DNA from 3 places in the Streptomyces sp. NPDC046759 genome. Region 2 is predicted to be linked to each of the others. Evidence: riboswitches for the same ligand, from Rfam matches in the RefSeq annotation. Region 2 holds a riboswitch; each other region holds the start of a gene.
The links. A riboswitch is a leader RNA that binds a small molecule or an ion and turns the genes downstream of it on or off. The one in region 2 is predicted to bind cobalamin.
Positions count from the first base shown of each region.

Region 1 (5,232 bases), on a different contig from region 2:
CTGAGCGACGCGCAGACCCTGCCGGGCCGTACGCTCGCCGTGGTCGAGCCGGAGGTGGTGCGGGCGGCGGTCGTCCACGCGCTGGGCCTGCCCGCCTCGGTCTTCTGGCGCCTCGACGTGCCGCCGCTGACCGTGACGGAACTCAGTGGCCGGGCCGGGCGCTGGAACCTGCGTCTGGGGCGTCCGCTCGCCGTGCCGGAGTCCTACTAGAGACTGCCGACCGGTGGACCGGGCTGCCGGGTTCCGTGCGCTTCGGTGTCCGGAGAACGCCGGAGAGCCCTCGGACGGTTCCGAAGGCCCTCTGGGTCCCGGAGGAGTCAGCGCGCGGCCGGAACCGTCCGCGCGGCCGCTGCCTTCGCCGGTCCGGGGTTCAGCAGCCGTTCCGCCAGCTCGCCGAAGAGCAGGCCGAAGCCTGTCCAGAGGCTCAGCTGAATGGCCAGGGTGGAGAGCCGGAACCGCCACAGCAGGGTGGCCGGGAAGTTCTTCGGCACTTCGTTGACGACCGGCAGGAACTGGTAGGCCAGGCCGATGACGACGACGAACGCGACGATCGCGACCACGGCCGCCCACCAGGTGCCCGTTCTGGGCGCCAGACTCTTGCCCAGGATGGTGGCGGCGACCGCCAGCAGCACACTGAGCAGCATCATCAGGAAGTACAGTGTGGTCCGTTTGCCGATGGTGTCGGCGCTGCCCACCGACGGCGGGTTGGCCGGGTACTTCAGGAACGGCACGACGTACACGGCGAGCAAGGCGCAGCCCGACAGCAGCAGCGCCGTGGCGCGCGGGCTGAAACGGCCCACGCGGCCCAGCGCGAAACAGAAGGCGAGCGCGGCGATTCCGCCGAAGGCGGCCCCGTAGACCAGCACGCCGGTCGCGAGGCCGGCGGTGGACTGCAGGGACCGCGAGACGACCTCCATCTCGTGCTCGTGGGAGTGGGCTTCCTCGAAGCTGATCGCCTTGCCGACGCTCGGCTCACCGAGCACATACGCCACGATCAGGGCGAGCACGCCGGCGGCCAGGCCGGCGAGCATGCCCCGCACGAGAAGGTTCCGTACGGTTGCGGAGTTCATGCCTGTGCGGTGCCCTCGCGTCAGTGGCAGGGGAAGCCGAGCAGGTGGCGGGCGTCGTGCACCCACTCGTGGACGTCCGCGCCGTTGAACACGGAGGTGGCGCCCTGTTCGGCGCCGACGAAGTACAGCAGGATCAGCATGAGGATGCCGAAGAAGACGGCCCACGGAGCAATCGCCTTCAGCGGCAGCTTGGCGGGGACGGCGGGGGTAGTGGCTGTCGGCTGGGCGACGGTCTGCGCCATGGCAGGACCTCCTCTGGGAGTTCGCGTCCCATCTCGGTGGTGCACAGGACGACGGCCACGGGTCTGACTCACGAGTCCCCTCCGAGGGTCCCGCATACAGTGGCGCGACCGTGCCGGATTCCCACCGGCTTCCGTCTCGCCGTCGTCGATATCGGACAGACCGTACCGCGTGACGCGCACACGGCCAAGACCGCCTCCCGTGACGTGATCTTCCTCTCCCCCTGACGGTCCGTGCGGCGCCGGGCAAGTCCCAGGTGGCTCCGGCTCGTTCTCACCGGTGACGCGCAACCCGACGGCCTGCAAGCCGAGTTCCGGACCGGCCCGGTGGTCCGCGGCGGCCCGGCCGGCTCCGTCACCGGGCATCCGCACGGCGCCCCGGCGGTGTGAAGGCGTACAGATCGAGGATGTCCGGCAGGGGAGCCACACCGGGTCCGCCGGCGCGCACCCAGGTGACGATGTCCTCGGTCGCGTCCGGATCGTTGACCAGCCCGAGCCATACCGGCCGCGCACCGGCGGCACGCCCCGCGGAGGACGGCTGTACGACGACGACGTTGGCCTGATCGCAGGCGTCGAGGCACTCGGAGACGCGCACCGGCAATTCCGCCTGAAGACGCGCGGTCTGCGCCACGTGATCCACCCCGGTCACCTTGGGACTGCCGCAGCAGCAGTCCCGGCACACGACGACCCGGCACGGCACCGCCCCGCTGTCCGTCTCAGTGTCGTACGACGCCTGATCCACCGGATTCTCGGGCATTCCGCCCACTCCCCTCCCGGGGAGATCCGCCCCGGAGTCCGTCGAGGAGGCGACCGCGTGAGTCTCCTGGCTCCCGGGTCGTCGCGGGCCCCCTGCCCACCCCCGTCGCGGTGGTGGCCTGCCGGAACTCGCTCACCGGTCACAGTGGCGGGACCGCGCCGGATTCGCACCGGCTTCCTCGGACCGCCGTCGCCCTGTATCGCCGGTCATCATCCCATCACCGGGCAGAAGCCCCGCACGGCGCCGCCCCGGCTACCGCTGCCCGGTGCCGGCATGCTGGGCGCCGGTCCGGGCGGGACGTATGCGGGGTATCAGCGCCGGGACTTCGGCGCGGTAGGCGTCGTACGCGGGGCCGAACTGCCGGGCCATCAGGCCGTCCTCGATCCGGACCCGCCGCAGCAGCCAGGGGACGGTGACCGCCGGGAAAGCCGTCCAGACCCCGAAGCCGCAGGCCAGCATGGAGCCGGTGACCAGGCCGAGCAGACCGGTGTAGATGGGGTGACGGACCAGCCGGTAAGGACCACTCGTGCGCAGCTCGTGGTGTTCCTGGACGGTCGGGACGCTGGCCCACATGGTGCCCAGGACCCAGCGGGCCCACAACAGCAGGGCGGTCGAGGCGACGGCGAGGGCGGCTCCCGCGAGCGCCGGCGCGGGCTGCCAGTACTGCAGGTGACGCCAGAAGCCCCGGGAGTGTCCGACCAGCGCGAAGAACGCAGAGACGCCCGCGATCAGCAGCAGCCGGCGCGGCAGGGTGCGGCGCAGTCCGTGCGCCCAGGCGCGCGGACCGGCCGGGCTCCTCACGCCGAAGTAGACGGCGCCCACGACCCACGCCGCGACGAAGACCAGGATGCAGATGCTGGTGGTCAGGACCAGTGCCGAGTGCAGATTCCCCATGCCTCAAGACTGCTCCGCGCACCCGGCGGACCACCACCACCCATGGGTCGATGGAGAGCTCTCCGCCGCCCTCCATCCACGGATGGAGAACCCACCGGCCGTGTGGGGCGCTCCCGCGCACACCCACGCGACCGGCAGTGTCAAGAGCCGCGCGGACCATGGCAGTTCGGCAAGGCAGGTATGGGGGGCACGAAGGCCGGTCACGACGGCGGGGCCTGCGCCTGGGGCTGGACACCCGGGTGGAACTTCGGGACGCGGAGGGTGATCTTCGTGCCCGCTCCGACGCCCGTCTCGATGACGAGGCCGTGGTCGTCGCCGTAGACCTGGCGCAGCCGGCGGTCGACGTTGCTCAGGCCGATGCCGGTGGCCGGACCGGCGGTGCCGCGCAGGATCGCGCGCAGGCGTTCCGGTTCCATGCCGATGCCGTTGTCCTCGATGACGACCCGGGCCTCGGTGCCCTCGTCCTCGGCGATGATCGTGACGGTACTGCGCTCCACGGACTCCTCCAGGCCGTGTTTGAGGGCGTTCTCCACGAGCGGCTGCAGGCAGAGGAAGGGCAGCGCCACGGGGAGCACTTCGGGAGCGATCCGCAGGGTGACGCGGAGGCGGCGGCCGAAGCGGGCGCGGGCGAGTTCGAGGTACTGCTCGATGGAGCGCAGCTCCTCGGCAAGGGTGGTGAAGTCACCCTCGCGGCGGAAGGAGTAGCGGGTGAAGTCGGCGAATTCCAGCAGGAGTTCACGGGCGCGCCCGGGGTCGGTGCGGACGAAGGAGGCGATGCTCGCGAGGGAGTTGTAGATGAAGTGCGGGGAGATCTGGGCGCGCAGGGCCCGGACCTCGGCCTCGTGGGCGCCGGCGCGGGCCCGGTCGAGGTCGGCCAGGGCGAGCTCCACGGACAGCCGACGGGCCGCTTCCTCGGTGGCCCGCAGGAGAGCGGTGGACTCGGCGGCGGCGAACACGGCCAGGGCGCCGGGGGCGGCGCCGTCGGCGGCGAGCGGAACCAGGGCGCACCAGCGGACCGGGCAGCCGGCGTCGTCGCAGGACGGCGTGAAGGTCCGGGTGCGAAGCGGGTCGGCGAGGCACGCGATCAGTTCCGCGCGGTGATGGTCGGCGGCGCCGTCCCAGGCGAGCACGGAGGCGTCGTCGGTGACGGCGAGGGCCGGCGTGCCCAGCAGGGGGCGCAGCCTGCGGGCCGCCTTGCGGGCGGTGTCCGGGGAGAGCCCGGCGCGCAGGGGTGCCGCGGCGTACGCGGCGGTGCGCAGGGCACTGGCCAGGGCGTGCGCCCCGTCGCCGTCCACCGAGTGCTCCCGCTGCCGAGCCGCCGCACCGTGCCCCAAAGCGGCCCCCAGCACGAACAACGCCAACCCGGCCAGAGCCAGGGCCACCACACCGAGGACGGTCACGGGCGCCCCCACCCCGGCCAGCCACGACGCGCCGCGACAGGTGGCGTGGGTTCGGGGAGGTGCAGACGGGCCATCGTGGCGGCGGTGGCCGGTGGGACGCGGTCCCGGGTGGCCAGGGAGGTCAGGATCATCGCGGCGAAGCCCACGGGGACGGACCACACCGCGGGCCAGGCCAGCAGGGTGTGCATCCAGCCCGAGCGGGCGCCGCCGGCGATGGTGGCCGTCACCGCGGCGAGCGCCGAGCCGCCGCCGAGGAGGAGTCCGGCGATGGCACCGGGCGGAGTCAGTCCGCGCCACCAGATGCCGAGGACGAGCAGCGGACAGAAGGAGGATGCCGAGACGGCGAAGGCCAGGCCGACCGCGTCGGCCACCGGCAGATCGCTGACCACGGCAGCTGCGGCGGCCGGCACCGCGATCGCGGGCAGCGTGGCGAGCCGGAAGTGGCGGACGCCGAGGGTGGGCAGGACGTCCTGGGCGAGGACGCCCGCGACGGACATGGTGAGGCCGGAGGCCGTGGAGAGGAACGCCGCGCACGCGCCGCCGGCGACGAGCGCGCCGAGCAGGTCCCCGACGACCCCGCCGATCAGCCGCCCCGGCAGGACGAGGACCGCGGCGTCCGTGTCGCCGGTGAGCAGCAGGTCGGGCGCGTACAGCCGGCCGAGCGTGCCGTACAGGGGTATGAGGAGGTAGAACGCGCCGAGCAGGCCGAGCACGCTCACGGTGGTGCGGCGGGCGGCGCGGCCGTCGGGGCTGGTGTAGAAACGGACGACGACGTGCGGCAGGCCCATGGTGCCGAGGAAGGTGGCGAGGATCAGTCCGTAGGTGGAGTACAGGCCGTGCTGTTCGCGGTCCGCGGACAGCGGCCTGGCCCA
Region 1 covers NZ_JBEYYJ010000001.1:208,482-213,713, forward strand. Annotated here, with positions in the region: gene ABZ919_RS00940 (histidine phosphatase family protein) at 1-210, shown strand, start outside; gene ABZ919_RS00945 (CbtA family protein) at 318-1,070, opposite strand; gene ABZ919_RS00950 (CbtB-domain containing protein) at 1,091-1,312, opposite strand; cobalamin riboswitch at 1,349-1,491, opposite strand; gene ABZ919_RS00955 ((2Fe-2S) ferredoxin domain-containing protein) at 1,665-2,066, opposite strand; cobalamin riboswitch at 2,126-2,246, opposite strand; gene ABZ919_RS00960 (isoprenylcysteine carboxylmethyltransferase family protein) at 2,319-2,960, opposite strand; gene ABZ919_RS00965 (histidine kinase) at 3,161-4,360, opposite strand; gene ABZ919_RS00970 (cation acetate symporter) at 4,357-5,232, opposite strand, start outside.
Region 1: it holds a riboswitch for cobalamin, as region 2 does, so the genes downstream of both, ABZ919_RS00955 ((2Fe-2S) ferredoxin domain-containing protein) here and ABZ919_RS15580 (HoxN/HupN/NixA family nickel/cobalt transporter) in region 2, are expected to answer to the same signal.

Region 2 (5,232 bases):
CCAGGGCTGCGGCCACGGACTGCGCGGGTGCCTCACGGTCACCGGTCGCGAGCACCGGCCGCACGCCCAGGCGTCGCAGCCGGTCCACGGCCTGGTAGCTGCCGGGCCGCACCACGTCCCCGACCTCGATCAGGGCCTCGGCCGCACCGTCCACCCGGACCAGGACAGGCGTGTGGGCGGCAGCCTCGGCCACGGACAGCGCGTCTGCCAGGGCGGTGGGCAACTCGCCGTCTGGGGCGAGTACTTCCACCAGCCGGCCCTCGACCAGGCCGCGCACGCCCCGCCCCGGCGCCGCGGCGAACTCACTCACGTCCGGCAGCGTCGCCTCGGGGACTTCCCGCCGGGCGTGGGAAGCGATCGCCCGTCCCAGGGGATGCTCCGAGCCGTGCTCGACGGCCCCGGCCAGTCTCAGCAGCGCCTCCTTGCCCGGTCCGCCGGGTACGACCGTGACGCGGGCGACGGTCATACGCCGCAGGTGAGCGTGCCGGTCTTGTCCAGCACGACCGTGTCGAGGTGCTGCAGCCCCTCCAGTGCCTGGGCTCCGCCGACCAGGACGCCCAGTTGGGCACCGCGGCCGGTCGCGGCCATCAGCGCGGTCGGCGTGGCCAGGCCGAGCGCGCACGGGCAGGCCACGACGAGCACGGCCACGCACGCGGTGACGGCGGCCTGCGGGTCGGCTCCGGCACCGAGCCAGAAGCCGAGACAGGTGACGGCCAGCGTCAGCACGACGGGGACGAAGACGCCCGCCACCGTGTCGGCCAGCCGCTGGGCCCGTGCCTTGCCGGCCTGGGCCTCGGTCACCAGCCGGGTGATCCGGGCGAGCTGGGTGTCGGCACCGACGGCCGTGGCCTTCACCAGGAGCAGCCCGCCGGCGTTGACGGCGGCACCGACCACCGACGAACCCGGCCCGACCTCGACGGGCTCGCTCTCTCCGGTGACCAGGGACAGATCCACGGCCGAACTGCCCTCCACCACCTGCCCGTCGGTGGCCACCCGCTCCCCCGGCCGCACGACGAAGACCTGTCCCGCTCTCAACCGCTCGATTGGGACGAGCAGTTCCACGCCGCCATCGCGCACGGTCACCTCTTTGACGGCGAGTCGAGCCAGCGACCTGAGCGCCAGCCCGGTCCCCCGCCGGGCCCGCGCCTCCAGGAACCGCCCCGCCAGGACGAACAGCGGCACACCGACGGCCGCTTCGAGATAGACGTGCGCCGCGCCGCCCGAAGCCGAGGGCACCAGGGTGAACGGCATCCGCATGCCGGGCTCTCCGGCACCGCCGAGGAACAGCGCGTAGGCGGACCAGGAGAAGGACGCCACCACACCCAGCGACACCAGGGTGTCCATGGTCGCCGCCGCGTGCCGAAGCCCACGCGTCGCACGCACATGGAAGGGCAACGCGCCCCACACGGCGACCGGCGCGGCCAGCGCGAAGCACAGCCACTGCCAGTCACGGAACTGCAGCGCGGGAACCATCGACAGCACGAGCACGGGCACCGCGAACAGCGCGGTGATCAGCAGCCGGTCCCGCTCCTGGCGAGCTCCCTCGGACTCGCCCGCGTCCTCGCCTCCGCGCGTCTCGGGCTGGCTGGGCGGTTCGGGCAGGGCAGCCGTGCAGCCGGCCTTCTCGACGGCGGCGACGAGTTCCTCGGGGCGGATCCGCGGCGGGTGGCTCACCCGCGCCCGTCCGGTGGCCAGATTGACGGTCGCCGTGACCCCGTCCAGCCTGCCGAGTTTCTTCTCGACGCGCCTCACGCAGGCCGCGCAGGTCATGCCGCCGACGGCCAGGTCGGTCGTCACCAGGTCGACGGTCACCGGTTCTCCGCCCATCAGTGGCCGCCTCCGTGCATGTCCCCCGTGTCGTCCGTGCGGCCGCCCCCGCCGGAACCGCCGTCACCCCGGCTCGTGCCGGTGGCGCCGTGCATGCCGGGCGCGACGGGCCCTGCGGCGGCACCGACGGCGTACGACACCGTGAACAGCAGCGACAGCAGGAGAAGGAATCCGCACAGGGCGGGCGGAGGCACTAGCTTCCGCGACACCGCACCCGCGCCGGAGGAGATGTGCCGGGACTCGTCCATCAACCGCGACTCCAGATCACGTTCGTACGGCGTCGGCCGGATCGCGCCGTACTGCATCAGGAGTCGGGGCCGCCGGGGGTCGAGTTCCGGAGCATCGTCGTGGTCCGCGTCACGTGAGGGACGACGGTGCCTGCTTCGCGACGACGATCGTCATGCCTCTCGGGACACGCAGTGTTCGAGCAGCGCGGCCACCGGGCCCTCGACGAGCCGGTAGCGCACGATTCGGCCGTCCTTCTCGCCGTGGACGATGCCTGCGGTGCGCAGCAGGCGCAGGGCCTGGGACACGGCGGTGTCCCTCATGCCGGTGGCTACGGCGAGGTCGGAGACGGCGATGGGCCCGGCCTCGTGGAGGGCGAGCAGCAGGGACAGGCGGCCGGGATCCGAGAGCAGAGAGAAGCGGTCGGCCCAGACGCGTACACGCTCGGGCTCGCCGACGGCGGCGATGGCGTCGCAGACGCGATGGCCGTCGATGGTGCGCTGCCCGGCGCGTTCCGCGGGGACGAGATGCATGGACCCATCATCGCAGTCCGCGAAATCCCGCCTCAATACCTGCACGATTGTGCAGCCTTGCAGCCTCGACCTCCGGCCTTCTAGGGTGAGCGGGCCGTGGTGTTCGGGAAGACCGGTGACAGTCCCTCAGGGGCTCAGTCCGGAGCGGCCCTCGCCACTGTGATCGGGGAGTTCCCGCCCCATGCATTGCCACTGGCCGCGCGGCCGGGAAGGCAGGGGCGGGCGCGTCGACCCGTCAGCCAGGAGACCGGCCACGGCAGCACGATGCTGATCCACGAGGTGCTGGAGCGTGACCGTATGACCATGCCCGAAGGCGTGCCCGAATCCGCCGCCTCCCCTTCCTTTCGCTGGCGGCGCGAGGACACGGTGCGGACCGCGGGCCTCCTGGCCGTGATCGTCGCCTTGCACGTGGTCGCCTTCGGGATCCTCTTCCTCCTCGTGGTCCCGCGCCACTACGAGGTGGGGACCAAGGCGTTCGGGGTGGGCCTCGGCATCACGGCCTACACCCTCGGCATGCGGCACGCGTTCGACGCCGACCACATCGCCGCGATCGACAACACCACCCGCAAGCTGATGGCCGACGGCAAGCGGCCGGTCTCGGTGGGCTTCTGGTTCGCGCTCGGGCACTCCAGCGTGGTCGTCGTCATGGCGGCGCTGGTCGCGGGCGGCGCGAAGCTCGCGGGCACCCTGATGAACGACGGATCCCGGACCCACCAGGTCCTCGGCACCCTGGGCACCACGGTCTCCGGCGGCTTCCTGTACCTGATCGCCGCGCTCAACCTCGCGGCACTGTTCGGCATCGTCCGTGTCTTCAGGGCCATGCGCGCCGGACGCTACGACGAAGCGGAGCTGGAGGCCCACCTCGACTCGCGCGGCTTCATGAACCGCATACTCGGCCGCCTCACCAGGTCGATCCGCCGCCCCGGCCAGATGTTCCCGCTCGGCTTCCTCTTCGGCATCGGCTTCGACACCACCACCGAAGTCCTGCTCCTCGCCCTGGCCGGCAACGGCGCCGCGGCCGGCCTGCCCTGGTACGCGGTCCTCTGCCTGCCCCTCCTCTTCGCCGCCGGCATGAGCCTCTTCGACACCCTCGACGGCACCTTCATGAACTTCGCCTACCAGTGGGCGTTCTCCAACCCCGTCCGCAAGGTGTTCTACAACCTCACCATCACCGGCCTGTCCATCGCCGTCGCCTTCTTCGTCGGCACCATCGAGCTGCTCGGCGTCCTGCACGACAAGCTCGGGCTGAGCGACGGCGTCAGCGGCTGGATCGCGGGCCTGGACCTCGACAACGTCGGCTACGTCATCGTCGGCCTGTTCGTCGTCGTCTGGGCCGTGGCCATCGGCTACTGGCGCCTGGCCAAGGTCGAGGAACGCTGGGGCACCCACACCGCCGACGCCGGCTGACGACGCCGGCAGCGGTGTCCGGGGCCCTGCGGGTGCGGACCGACAGGTCGGTGCCCTTGGGAAGTGGTGCCGGAGCAGGCCGCGGGATTCGCTGGAGCCGCGCTGCCGGGGGCCGGCCGGGTCGCAGAGGCGGACCGGGATGCCGGTGGCGATGGTGAACGCGCCACAGGCGCCCATCTCGCTTCCCTGTGCCCGTGTCAGAGACGGTCGCAGTGGTGACCAGCGCGTCCCTGACACGTTCGGCGCCATGGTCGCCGGGCAGATGAAGGGGCACGACACAGCGGGTGACACGCCCGGCCAGGGGGCCGATGGCCGATCCGGACGGTGGATTGTGACCGGAGCCTCCCGGTGAAGCACCTGCCGATTTCCCGGCCCGCATCGATAATGACCTTGTGCGCTCACTAGTCAGGAACTCCATCCTGCCCCTGACGCTGGTCATCATCGGGGCAGCCGCAGTGGTGGGCGACGCCGCGGGGGAAACCCATGCGGCCAGAAGCAGCGGGCGCAGCGGTTTCGGCAAGTCCGGCGAGCCGGGCCAGGCCTCGCGGGACGAGGACCAGGACCACTCCGCGACGGCCCCGGCCGCGGACGGCAACGCGTACACCCCCCGCAGGACCGAGGAGAACGCCCGGATCGGCGCGGTCTTCGAGAAGGACGACCAGGGTGCCCACTTCTGCACGGCGAGCGTGGTGCAGAGTCCGGGCCGGAACATGCTGATCACCGCGGCCCACTGCGCCTTCGACGCCGACTCCGGACAGCCGCTGAACGACCTGGTCTTCGCCCCCGGCTACCGCAACGGCGACGGACCCACCGGCCTGTGGAAGGTCAGCAAGGTGGTCGTCGACGACCGCTGGGCCGAGTCGCAGGACGAGGATCTCGACGTCGCCTTCCTCGTCGTCGACCAGAAGGACGGCAAGGACATCCAGGACGTCCTGGGCGGCAACGCCCTCGGAATCAACCGCGGCTTCGACAACAAGGTCAAGATCACCGGCTATCCCAGCAGTCGTGACACCCCCGTCTCGTGCCAGAACCGCACCACGAAGTTCAGCGACACCCAGCTGCGCATCCAGTGCACCGACCTCGAGGACGGGACCAGCGGCAGCCCCTGGCTCGCCGACTACGACCCCAAGAGCCACACCGGCACGGTCGTCGGCGTCCTGGGCGGCCATGAGGGCGGCGGCGCCCAGGCCGATGTCTCGTACGCCGCGTACTTCGACGACGACATCGCCAAGCTCTACCG
Region 2 covers NZ_JBEYYJ010000009.1:251,443-256,674, forward strand. Annotated here, with positions in the region: partial or broken gene ABZ919_RS15565 (heavy metal translocating P-type ATPase) at 1-1,827, opposite strand, end outside; gene ABZ919_RS15570 (hypothetical protein) at 1,827-2,075, opposite strand; gene ABZ919_RS15575 (metalloregulator ArsR/SmtB family transcription factor) at 2,226-2,585, opposite strand; cobalamin riboswitch at 2,666-2,856, shown strand; gene ABZ919_RS15580 (HoxN/HupN/NixA family nickel/cobalt transporter) at 2,883-3,992, shown strand; partial or broken gene ABZ919_RS15585 (IS30 family transposase) at 4,047-4,308, opposite strand; gene ABZ919_RS15590 (trypsin-like serine protease) at 4,385-5,232, shown strand, end outside.

Region 3 (5,232 bases), on a different contig from region 2:
CCAGCTCCGTGAAGCCGACCTCGAGGGTGTCCTGGAGGAGCCCCACACAGGCCAGGGCGGAAACCACCTCCAGGGTGTCCTGCCGCTCCCTCTCCCCCAGCGGCTCCTCCGTGCGCAGCCGGCCCTCCAGCAGGGAGTTCCCCCATGTCTCCAGCAGCCACAGCCGCAGTTGGCTGCGGTCCGTGCTGCGGGAGTCCAGGCGCCGAGGGTCGTTGCGGCGGTCCCGCTCGAGGTCTCCGTGCTGGTGCAACTCCCGGGCGATCTGCAGGTAGATGGGAGACTCGGTCACCTCCGCCGTCTCCACGATCCAGTCGACGCGACGCTCGTCCGTCTCCGGCACGCGAGCCTCGACGAAGTCGAGCGCCTCCTCCTCACTGAGGGGTTCCAGCTCCACGATGGCGGCGGGGGTGCTCTCCAGCGGGCTGTGCGGCCGGGAGGCGATGACCAGGGGCAGCCGCTCCTCGTGGGCGCGTTCGATGGCCCGGCGGATGATGTTGTCCCGGTCCTGCCGCACGCCCTCGTCGAGAACGGCCTCCTCCAAGCCGTCGGCGAGGACGACCACCTTGTCGTCGGCGAGCAACTGCTGCCAGACACGGTCGGTCTTGGTGCGGGCCAGTACCCCGCGAGGCGCCGCCTCGGCGAAGCGCTTCTGGGCCATGCGCTCGAAGTCCAGGTCGGGGCCCGTGGCGTCCCGCAGCCGGATCGGCACGGGGACGGCACCCTGCTCGGCGAGCATCTCGGTGAGCCGCACCAGGACGGCGGTCTTGCCCACGCCCACCCCGCCGACGAGCAGGTAGGGGCGGCGGGTGTCGCGCTCGCGCAGCCGCTGGGTGATGACCTGGGCGACCTCCTCCCGGCCGACGATCTCGGCGGTGTCCGGTCCGGCGGTGACCACCAGCTCCCGCGGGACGCGGCGCGCCTTCTTCAGGTAGCGGCGCTTGGTCCAGCTGTACCACCAGAACAGGAAGAGCGCGGCGGCGAGCGAGGCGGTCAGGACGGGACCGACGACGCGGACGATTCCATCGAACCCCGGGCTCTTCCGCCAGTGCTCGAACCAGTTCGACCCGCCCGCGACGGAGATGTACACGGCCTCGGCGGCCCAGGCGAGGACGGCGAGCGCGGCGACGGCCCAGACGACCCTGGTGGCGTTGGTGTAGGAGACCCATCTGCGCCACTTCTTGGATCGTGTGGTGTCCTGGCGTGCCTCCCAACGGACCGTCAGGCAGTGCCAGTGGCGCAGGTACACGCGTCTGATCCGGCGCCCCAGCCCCCTCAGTGGGAGCGTCGCCATGGGTGCGTTGCGCGGCCGGTCCTTGCCCGGTGGGTGGCGGACGATCTTCGGCATGGAGCGTCTCCTCCCGCGTCTCTGCCCGTTCCTGCTCGGGACGGAGGACCGCCGGACACCCACACCCACTTCCATGGAAGCACTCCAGGCCCGTCCCGCAACCCGGCCCCGGCCCAGGTGAAACCGGCGGCCCGCCGTCGTACCCGTCCGGCACACTCGGCCCCATGGACATCGTCATCCGGCAGGCGGCTCCCCACGACTACGAGGCCCTCGGCGAGATCACGGCCCAGGCCTATCTCCAGGACGGCCTCCTGGACTTCGGCGAAAGCGACGAGTACCTCGGTGAGTTGCGGAACGTGGCAGAACGAGCGGGCGCAGCCGAGCTCCTCGTGGCCACCCGCGACGACATCCTGCTGGGCGGCGTCGCCTTCGTGCCGAACGGCGGCCCCATGGCCGACATCGCCCGCCCCGGAGAGGCCGAGATCCGCATGCTGGCCGTGGCGGCGGCCGCCCGCGGGCAGGGCGCCGGCGAGACCCTGGTCCGCGCCTGCGTCGACCGCGCCCGGTCCACCGAGGGCTGCACCGCCGTCGTCCTGTCCACCCAGCGCACCATGCACACCGCCCACCGCATCTACGAACGCCTGGGCTTCGTGCGCACACCCGAGCGGGACTGGAATCCGCTGCCCCAGCGGCTCGACGTCACTCTGCTCACCTACGAGTTGACGCTCCGAGACCGCCACGACACAACATCTGGGGGTGACGCGACAGCCCGGCACTAGATGTATGCTCATGCTCGCTGTCGCCGCAGGGGAATCCGGTGCGAATCCGGAACTGTCCCGCAACGGTGTACTTGTGCGCGTCTGCGCCCAGGAGTCAGTCCGAGGACCTGCCGGCAGCGCACCCGGCCGTCCGGTCCGGGTGCCCTGAGACGTCCGGGCCTCGTGGGATGGGCCGGTGGACGCGACGCCGTGTGCGCTCGTGACTGCCCCCTGCCCTCCGCAAGGCCCCCGTGCCGAGCGAGGGAGAGCCCCACGTGACCATCGCGCCAGCAGATCCGGCTTCAGCCGGCGCCCTGGAGACCGACGGTCCCGGTGCCGCGCTGCTGCGGACCCTGACCGAGCTGACCGCCGACCTCCCCGACGCCGACCCCGGCCGGGTCGCCGCCGCCGCGCTGCGCGGCCGGTCGGCTCGTGCGGACGAGTCGGAACTGCGGGAGCTGGCCACGGAGGCCGCCGCCGGGCTCATCTCCGAGGACCCCGCCTACTCCCGGCTGGCCGCCCGGCTGCTGACCGTCTCCATCCGCGCCGAGGCCGCCTCGCAGGGCGTGACGTCGTTCACCGAGTCCGTGGCCGTGGGACACCGCGAGGGGCTGATCGCCGACCGGACCGCCGCCTTCGTGACGCTGCACGCCGAGCGGCTGGACGCGCTGACCGACCGCCGGGCCGACGACCGTTTCGGCTACTTCGGCCTGCGCACCCTGCACAGCCGGTACCTGCTGCGGCACCCGATCACCCGCAAGGTCATCGAGACCCCCCAGCACTTCATGCTGCGGGTCGCGAGCGGCCTCGCCGAGGACGACACCACCCGCTCCGTGGACGAAGTCGCCGCGCTCTACGGCCTCATGAGCCGCCTGGACTACCTCCCGTCCTCCCCCACCCTCTTCAACTCCGGCACGCGGCACCCGCAGATGTCGTCCTGCTACCTCCTCGACTCCCCGCTGGACGAGCTGGACTCCATCTACGAGCGCTACCACCAGGTGGCCCGGCTCTCCAAGCACGCCGGCGGCATCGGTCTGTCGTACTCCCGGATCCGCAGCCGCGGTTCGCTGATCCGCGGCACCAACGGGCACTCCAACGGCATCGTGCCGTTCCTGAAGACCCTGGACGCCTCGGTCGCCGCCGTGAACCAGGGCGGCCGGCGCAAGGGCGCCGCGGCCGTGTACCTGGAGACCTGGCACTCCGACATCGAGGAGTTCCTCGAGCTGCGGGACAACACCGGCGAGGACGCCCGCCGTACGCACAACCTGAACCTCGCGCACTGGGTCCCGGACGAGTTCATGCGCCGGGTCAACGCCGACGAGCAGTGGTCGCTGTTCTCCCCGGCGGACGTGCCGGAGCTGGTGGACCTGTGGGGCGAGGAGTTCGACGCCGCCTACCGCAAGGCCGAGGCTGCGGGTCTGGCGAAGAAGACCATGTCCGCGCGTGAGCTGTACGGCCGGATGATGCGGACCCTCGCGCAGACCGGCAACGGCTGGATGACCTTCAAGGACGCGGCGAACCGCACCGCCAACCAGACGGCCCTGCCGGGGCACGTGGTCCACTCCTCCAACCTCTGCACGGAGATCCTGGAGGTCACCGACGACGGGGAGACGGCGGTCTGCAACCTGGGGTCCGTCAACCTGGGTGCCTTCGTCGACACCGTGACCGGTGACATCGACTGGCAGCGGCTGGACGAGACCGTCCGCACGGCCGTCACCTTCCTCGACCGCGTGGTCGACATCAACTTCTACCCGACCGAGCAGGCGGGCCGGTCGAACGCGAAGTGGCGCCCGGTGGGCCTCGGCGCGATGGGTCTGCAGGACGTCTTCTTCAAGCTGCGCCTGCCCTTCGACTCGCCGGAGGCCAGGGCCCTGTCCACGCGGATCGCCGAGCGGATCATGCTCGCCGCGTACGAGGCCTCCGCCGACCTCGCCGAGCGCAACGGTCCGCTGCCGGCCTGGGAGAAGACCCGTACGGCCCGGGGCGTGCTGCACCCCGACCACTACGGCGCCGAGCTGACCTGGCCCGAGCGGTGGGAGGCGTTGCGCGCGCGCATCGCGTCCGTCGGCATGCGCAACTCGCTGCTCCTCGCCATCGCCCCGACGGCCACCATCGCCTCCATCGCGGGCGTGTACGAGTGCATCGAGCCACAGGTGTCGAACCTGTTCAAGCGCGAGACGCTGTCCGGTGAGTTCCTTCAGGTCAACTCCTACCTGGTCCAGGACCTGAAGAACCTGGGTGTCTGGGACGCCCGCACCCGGGAGGCGCTGCGTGACGCGAACGGCTCGGTGCAGGACTTCGCCTGGATCCCCGAGGACGTACGCCGGCTCTACCGCACGGCGTGGGAGATCCCGCAGCGCGGCCTGATCGACATGGCGGCGGCCCGCACCCCGTTCCTGGACCAGGCGCAGTCCCTCAACCTGTTCCTGGAGACACCGACCATCGGCAAGCTCTCCTCGATGTACGCGTACGCCTGGAAGTCGGGCCTGAAGACGACGTACTACCTGCGCTCCCGCCCGGCGACCCGCATCGCCCGCGCCGCCCGGGCGCAGGCGCCCGCCACCCTCCCCGTACAGCAGGTGGCCGACCCCGACGCGGTCGCCTGCTCCCTGGAAAACCCCGAGTCCTGCGAGGCCTGCCAGTGATGACCACCCGAGACCAGAACCTGCTCGACCCGGGCTTCGAACTCACCCTCCGCCCGATGCGCTACCCGGACTTCTACGAGCGCTACCGGGACGCGATCAAGAACACCTGGACCGTCGAGGAGGTCGACCTCCATTCCGACGTCGCCGACCTCGCGAAGCTGACGCCCGAGGAGCAGCACCTCATCGGTCGTCTGGTCGCCTTCTTCGCGACGGGTGACTCGATCGTCGCGAACAACCTGGTGCTGACGCTGTACAAGCACATCAACTCCCCCGAGGCGCGGCTGTACCTGAGCCGTCAGCTCTTCGAGGAGGCCGTGCACGTCCAGTTCTATCTGACGCTGCTGGACACCTACCTGCCCGACCCGGACGACCGGGCGGCGGCCTTCGCGGCCGTCGAGAACATCCCCTCCATCCGCGAGAAGGCGCAGTTCTGCTTCAGGTGGATGGACTCGGTGGACCGGCTCGACCGCCTGGAGACGAAGGCCGACCGCCGCCGCTTCCTGCTGAACCTGATCTGCTTCGCCGCGTGCATCGAGGGCCTGTT
Region 3 covers NZ_JBEYYJ010000026.1:102,117-107,348, reverse strand. Annotated here, with positions in the region: gene ABZ919_RS30310 (ATP-binding protein) at 1-1,345, opposite strand, end outside; gene ABZ919_RS30305 (GNAT family N-acetyltransferase) at 1,510-2,064, shown strand; cobalamin riboswitch at 2,062-2,194, shown strand; gene ABZ919_RS30300 (ribonucleoside-diphosphate reductase subunit alpha) at 2,319-4,688, shown strand; gene ABZ919_RS30295 (ribonucleotide-diphosphate reductase subunit beta) at 4,688-5,232, shown strand, end outside.
Region 3: it holds a riboswitch for cobalamin, as region 2 does, so the genes downstream of both, ABZ919_RS30300 (ribonucleoside-diphosphate reductase subunit alpha) here and ABZ919_RS15580 (HoxN/HupN/NixA family nickel/cobalt transporter) in region 2, are expected to answer to the same signal.